Silvibacterium dinghuense: one gene and its partner. The protein of the gene in region 1 binds, or shares a complex with, the protein of each later gene. Links are inferred from orthologs where the notes say so. Each region holds a gene or a part of one and is shown in the gene's direction. Other genes may lie near its edges.

The links.
Region 2: the proteins of trxA (region 1) and ESZ00_RS09435 are in contact, whole or in part, in an NMR structure (PDB 2IPA), measured with the Bacillus subtilis proteins. The link is inferred for Silvibacterium dinghuense from one-to-one orthologs.

The regions. Positions count from the first base shown.
Region 1 is NZ_SDMK01000001.1:877,938-881,203, forward strand. Bases 137-3,088 are described here. They hold trxA (thioredoxin), read left to right. Parts: upstream 137-1,416; coding sequence 1,417-1,761; downstream 1,762-3,088. Other genes in these bases: thrC (threonine synthase), read left to right, coding at 137-146; thrB (homoserine kinase), read left to right, coding at 143-1,063; ESZ00_RS03395 (2-keto-4-pentenoate hydratase), read right to left, coding at 1,905-2,651; msrP (protein-methionine-sulfoxide reductase catalytic subunit MsrP), read left to right, coding at 2,874-3,088. In the rest of the region: more of thrC, read left to right, coding at 1-136; more of msrP, read left to right, coding at 3,089-3,266. UniProt on the Bacillus subtilis protein: Participates in various redox reactions through the reversible oxidation of its active center dithiol to a disulfide and catalyzes dithiol-disulfide exchange reactions.
Region 2 is NZ_SDMK01000001.1:2,391,681-2,394,824, forward strand. The notes cover bases 119-2,948. They hold ESZ00_RS09435 (arsenate reductase ArsC), read left to right. Parts: upstream 119-1,213; coding sequence 1,214-1,684; downstream 1,685-2,948. Other genes in these bases: arsB (ACR3 family arsenite efflux transporter), read right to left, coding at 119-718; ESZ00_RS09430 (ArsR/SmtB family transcription factor), read right to left, coding at 718-1,140; ESZ00_RS09440 (PadR family transcriptional regulator), read left to right, coding at 1,713-2,126; ESZ00_RS09445 (ABC transporter permease), read left to right, coding at 2,128-2,948. Outside these bases: more of arsB, read right to left, coding at 1-118; more of ESZ00_RS09445, read left to right, coding at 2,949-3,144. UniProt on the Bacillus subtilis protein: Catalyzes the reduction of arsenate [As(V)] to arsenite [As(III)]. In vitro, can dephosphorylate para-nitrophenyl phosphate (pNPP).

The DNA.
Region 1 (3,266 bases):
TCCGCTACCATCGCGGCGACCTGCTCACGGAAGAAGAGATTGCGCCGCTGCGTCCGGAGATCGAGTCCACCCGCCGCAACACGGTCGAGCTCGATGCCGACGTCGACCAGGTGCTGCGCGCGCTCGAAAAGGCAGTACAACCGTGAGTGCCTTTTCGATCCATCTGCCTGCAACCTCGGCCAATCTCGGTCCCGGCTTCGATACGCTGGCCGTCGCGCTCGACCGCCATCTCGAAGTCAGCGCGGAGACAGGCACCGAGTTTTCCATCGAGGCCACCGGCCGTCATCCCGAGGTCTGCGGATCGCTCGGCCGCAACCTGCTGCTCGATGTCTATCGCAAGACCCTCGCGGCCAACGGCAAAGAGGTGCAGCCGCTTGCACTGCGTGTCCATAACGAGATTCCTCTCGGCATGGGCATGGGATCTTCTGCAGCCGTGCGGCTCGCAGGCGTAGCCCTCGCTGCGCACTTCGGCCAGCTTGGCTGGGACAGCGACCGCATCCTCGCCGAGGGCGTACGGCTCGAGGGTCACCCGGACAATGCCGCCGCCTGCTGGCTGGGCGGTTTCGTGGCCGGGTCCTGGACTGCGGATCATGGGGATGGCCCTCGTCTGCAGACCGTCAGCTTCCGTCTGCCCGAGGCCTGGCGTGCACTGGTTGTGATTCCCACGGCGCCGCTCGCCACGGTTGCCTCGCGTGCCGTGCTGCCGGAAAGCTATACCCGCGCCGACGTGGTCTTCAATCTGCAGCGCGCTTCGCTGCTGACGGCCGCCTTTGCCGCAGGCCGCGCCAACCTCGTAGCCGATGCCATGCGCGACCGCATCCATCAGCCTTATCGCTCCCAGGTTTGCCCGCTGCTCCCTGCGCTCGAATCGCTGGCTGGAACGCCGGGCGTGCTGGGCGTTGCGCTCAGCGGTGCCGGTCCTGCCATCCTGCTGATCCTCGAATCGGAATCAGCCTTCGAATCGGTGGAAGCCGAGATTCGCCGCCGCACCCAGTCTGGCGAAGTAGCCGAGATTCTGCGGTGCAGTTTTGGAGCCGGCGCCGGAGAGACCGGAGCAAGATAGCCTCCCACGCACGTAACCTATAGAAAGCATTACCTTAAAATTACCTAAGATTGCTTGCTGGGCGCGTTCAAAAGCTCTACCTTCAGCACGTGGGCAGTTCTGGGGGAGGGCTGCTCTAGCGCTCGGGTTTCCTGAAAAGGAGGCCCGGGCGCTCTAACGTTAGGGTCTTCTTATGCTTGTATGCATCAGAAGCACGCTCCATGTTTCGGGTTGCCTGTCCTATCCCGCACCGGACCATCCCCTCAGCATCCCCCTCCTGCGACTTTTTGCTCCGTTCCCGCATCTACTCATCCGGTAAACTGATGGAATAGTCCATCGGTCGCGAGGGCCAAACAGGCCCCCTAAGGAGGAGCATGGCGGGACAAGGAATTCTTGAGGTAACGGACACAAACTTCGAGCAGGAAGTCCTGCAGTCGGAGCAGCCGGTTCTGGTTGATTTCTGGGCGGCATGGTGCGGTCCCTGTAAGGCTCTGGCTCCCATCGTCGATGAGCTCGCGACGCAGTATGCCGGCCAGGTGAAGGTGGCCAAGCTCGACGTGGATCGCAACAACGCGACCCCCATGCGCTATGGCATCCGCGGCATCCCCGCGCTGCTGCTCTTCAAGGACGGCAAGGTTGCCGACCAGATCGTCGGTTACGTCCCCAAAGAGACGATCGAGAAGAGCCTCTCCCGTTTCGTCGAGACCGCCAAGGCCTAAACTGCTGCGCGCAGGGCGGATCGCCTTCGGCCTCCGCTGGTCGCGGGCCTGAGACCGTTCTCTACTGAATAGGAAGAATCCGGTTGCCCCATGTCTCATTGAGACATGGGGCAACCCTGTTTTACGCTCTTATCGGAGTCTTCTCAGAAGTGCAACGTCACGGTCCCGAAGGTCGAGAACTCCACGTCCACGCGCGAGCCCGGCAACGCCAGCTCCTTGCCGGACCAGCTTCCCGTCGTCACCCAGTCACCCGCGCGCAGGCCGCCCGTACGATAGCTGCCCTCATTGGCGAGGTACGTCACCAGCCGCAGCAGGTCGGTGCCCGCCGAGTTCGAGGCTGTGCCTCCAAAGCGCACCACGCCGTCGATCACCACTGAGACCGACTCCCTGGTCAGATCCACGCTCTGCCAGCCTTCAAGTGCCGCCCCATAAATAAAGCCGCCATTCGACTGCAGGTCGCCGATCGTCGAGAATCGCGGCGTCTTGTCCGGATCTTCGAAGGCCGACTCCAACAGTTCGATCGCCGGATGCGCGCTGGCAATGGCCGCGATGACTTCCTCGCGCGTATAAGGGGTGCTCCGCGGCGGCAGGTCGCTGCCGATCAGGAAGGCGATCTCTCCCTCGACCCCGCGCAGCCGCCGGAAGTGTTCCGAGACATGGGCACCCGACGGGGTGAATCCACCCCAAGCCGGCATGGCCGAAAAAAGCGGCATCGCCTCGGGCGAAGGAGCGCCGACCTTCCATCCCTGCACCGGGCCCAATGCCTCGGCCACAATCGACTGCAGCGCATAGGCTTCGTCCAGGTCATGCGGAGCCAGATCTTCAGGCAGAGCCGCAACCGGCGTCCGCTCCCGCCGCGCACGCAGCAGGATCTCCGCTGCTTGCCGCAAACGGTCTTTTTCTTGCGCCGAAAGATGTTTTCCGGCCGGGTTCCATTCGTTCATGCCACTTCTCCGCTTGGGTTGCTATGCAAAAAGATGAGAATTGCCCCTGCCGGGTTGGAGCCGGGAGAATCTCCGCAGTCCCCTTCCATTCTGCCGTAACCAGGAAGGCCCGTGTAACGTCTCAAGAGCAGGTTTGCCGTATTCGCCCTATGCAAAGGAGACAGGCCCATGTGGATAAGGAAGGCAAGCGAGATTCCCTCCTCGGAGATCACGCCGAAGTCCTCCTGGCTGAATCGCCGTGCTTTCATGGCCGCCGCCGGCGCAGCCGGTTTAGCCGCGGTTGCAGGCAAGGACCTCGAACGGCTCGCACATCCAGACGGAGTCCATGCCGATACCAAGCTCTCGACGGTCTCCAGTCCGCTCTCCGGCAGGGGACTCACGGAGACGGCCTACAACGACATCACCCATTACAACAATTTCTATGAATTCGGCACCGACAAAGGCGATCCCTCACGCAATGCCTGGCGCCTGAAGACCCGCCCCTGGACAGTCAGCGTCGAGGGCCTGGTCAAGACGAAGAAGACCTTCGATATCGACAGCCTGATGAAGCTCCGCCCGCTC
Region 2 (3,144 bases), 1.5 Mb from region 1 along the record:
GCGTCAGGGGGCTGATGCGGGGAACAAAGCGGGTCCGGTACCAATCTTCTCCCTTGGTCTGGATCAGCAGAAACCGCGTGAGGAACCCGGCCACAAACGGCACGCCAAGATACAGGCCGACGCTCTTTGCAATGTCGCCTATGCCAATCGAAACAACGCTCGCGGCAAGACCGAACCACTTCGGGAGCACGGCCAGGAACAGCCACGCGTAGAGGCTGTAGAAGAGCACCTGGAAGATGCTGTTGATGGCGACAAGCCCGGCGACATAATCCGTGTCGCCTTCGGCCAGCTCATTCCACACCAGCACCATGGCAATGCAGCGTGCGATGCCGATCAGGATCAGGCCACGCATGTAAGCCGGCTCGCTTCGCAGGCAAACGATCGCGAGTCCGAACATCAGCACCGGCCCGATCAGCCAGTTCTGAACGAGCGAGAGCCCCAGCACGCGCTTGTTGCGGAAGACCTCTCCAAGCTTTTCGTAGCGGACCTTTGCCAGCGGCGGAAACATCATGAGGATGAGTCCGACAGCGATAGGAATGTTGGTGGTTCCGCGCTGGAAACGGTTTACGAATGCCGCGGAGGATGGGAGAAAATGACCGGTCCCGACGCCGATCGCCATGGCGAGGAAGATCCAGAGAGTGAGAAAGCGGTCCAGAAACGAGAGCTGTTTCCGCGCTGCCGGTGTGCAGACCTGGCCGTGTGCGACAGGGGCGGCCATCAGCAGGACTCGCAGCACGGTTCGGAAATCGCCGCCGGAACCGGCGCGCCTGCGAGAGCATATTTCGCCGGTGCGCAGCAGGCTTTGATCAGCCGCGCCCGGTCGGCCTGCATGGCCTTCTCCTCTTGCAGCGAATCGAGCGTCTGCCGGAGAATCCGGGTTGCGCCAGGATGCGATGGCGCCACGATGCGATAGTGCATCCACTTGCCCTCGCGCCGGGCCGAGACGATGCCCGCCTTGCGCAGGTAGGCGAGGTGCCGGGAGATCTTCGGTTGAGGCGCGTCCAGGATTTCGACGAAGTAGCAGACGCAGACCTCCTGCTCTCCCATGAGGTTGAGCAGGCGCAGGCGGGTCCTGTCTCCCAGCGCCTGGAAGAACTGTTCCATGTTGAACGCTACGTTGAACTCTGCTTTGCGGGGCATACAGAATATATATGCTTTGACGAATGTGTATGCAAGAAATATATTCGCTTAAGCAAATGCATGAGGTGGGGGAATGACGAAAATTCTGGATGCTGTGAAGCCGAAGTACAAAGACGGCAGGGTGACCGTGATTTTTGCCTGCGTTCATAACGCCGGACGCTCACAGATGGCCGCGGCGTTCTTCCATGCGCTCGCCGATCCCTCGAAAGCGCGCGCGCTATCGGCGGGAACGGAGCCTGGCGCATCCGTTCACCCGGAAGTGCTGGCCGCCATGCGGGAGGTCGGCATCGATCTCAGCGCTGCCAGGCCGCAGAAGCTCACCGAAGAGCTGGCCGCCGAAGCCGATCTTCTGGTGACCATGGGCTGCGGTGAGCAGTGTCCCTATGTTCCGGGTCTGCGCCGCGAAGACTGGCCGCTGCGCGATCCCAAAGGACTTCCTGCCGGGGAAGTGCGCCTCATCCGCGATGAGGTGAAAGCGCGCGTCGAGCAGCTGGTGCAGCGGATGCACGCGCTCGTCTCCTCCGGGAACCCGATGCCGGATTAAACCCCGCTTCGGCAGGAGAGAATTCCGATTGACTTCCGATAGTCGACTGTCTACCATCATCGCCATTGGAGGTCGACTGTCTACCATGGCTGCGGATTCCTCATCGCGCAACGGATTGCTCCAGGGCACCCTGGACATGCTGATCCTGCGCACCCTGCTCGGATGCCCGGCCCACGGCCACCAGATCGGCAAGCACATCCAGCGCACCACCCACGACTTTCTCCAGATGCAGCATGGCTCGCTGTATCCGGCCCTGCACCGTCTGGAAAAGCGCGGCTGGGTGACGGCGAACTGGGAGACAGCGCCCGACCGCAACCGCGAGTTCAAGTACTACCGCCTCACCGCCGCCGGCCGCCGCCAGCTGGTGGTGGAGGAGTCGAGGTGGAAGCAGATGACCGAAGCCGTGGCGCGCGTGATGTGGCCCGCGCCCGAAGAGGCGTGAGATGAGCTGGCTGACCGGGAATAAACGCGACCGCGATCTGGAGCGCGAGCTCCGCGCCGATCTTGAGCTGGAGGAAGAGGAGCATCGCGAGAATGGCGCTTCCGCCGAGGAAGCACGCTATGCCGCTCTTCGCGCCTTCGGCAATCCCACCGTCATCCGCGAGCAGACGCGCGCCGTCTGGTCCTGGAACCGGATCGAAGCCTGGGAGCGCGATCTCCGCTACTGCCTGCGCGGCTTGCGCCGGGCGCCGGGGTTCACGGTCATCGCCATCGTCGTCATGGCTCTCGGAATCGGCGCAAACGTGGCCTTGTTCGCCGTCATCCGTTCGGTGCTGCTCAATCCGCTGCCCTACCACGCGCCGGAGCGGCTGGTCACTCTCTACAGCACCTTCAACGACGCCAACGGCAAGCGAAGCTTCATGCCCATCGATGCGGGGAGCTTCTTTGCATGGAAGTCGGCGGCTGCCAGGTCTGCGGAGATGGCGATGATCTCGCCTTTCCAGGGCTACAGCGTGTCGGCGGAAAGTGGACAGCTGCCGGAGGCGGCCAACGCCGCCTGGGTGACGGCGAACTTCTTTTCCACCCTGGGCATGCAGCCCGTGCTCGGCCGCTCCTTTACGCAGGCAGACGACAGCCCCGACGCCAACGCCACGGCGATTCTCTCCTACTCCTTCTGGAAGCGCCGCTACGCCGCCGATCCCGGCGTGCTCGGGCGCAGGATCTGGCTCGATGCGCGGCCCTACACCATCATCGGCGTTCTGCCGGAGTCGATGGTCTTCTTCGGACCATTCGCGCCCAGCAGCATCCAGGTCTGGACGCCGGTCGGGCATGAGGCCCCGCGCTGGCTCATGACCACCTTTCAGGATCACGAGTTCATTGGCGTGGCGCGGCTGGCTCCAGGCGTGACCAGGGCGCGGCTGCTCAGCGCGCTCACCCTCGTGCAGGCGCATATCAAGGCGGAGCATCCTGACCCTGCTGTGCGCGAGGTGGTGAGCGGCCGCTCCATCCTCGATGACGTC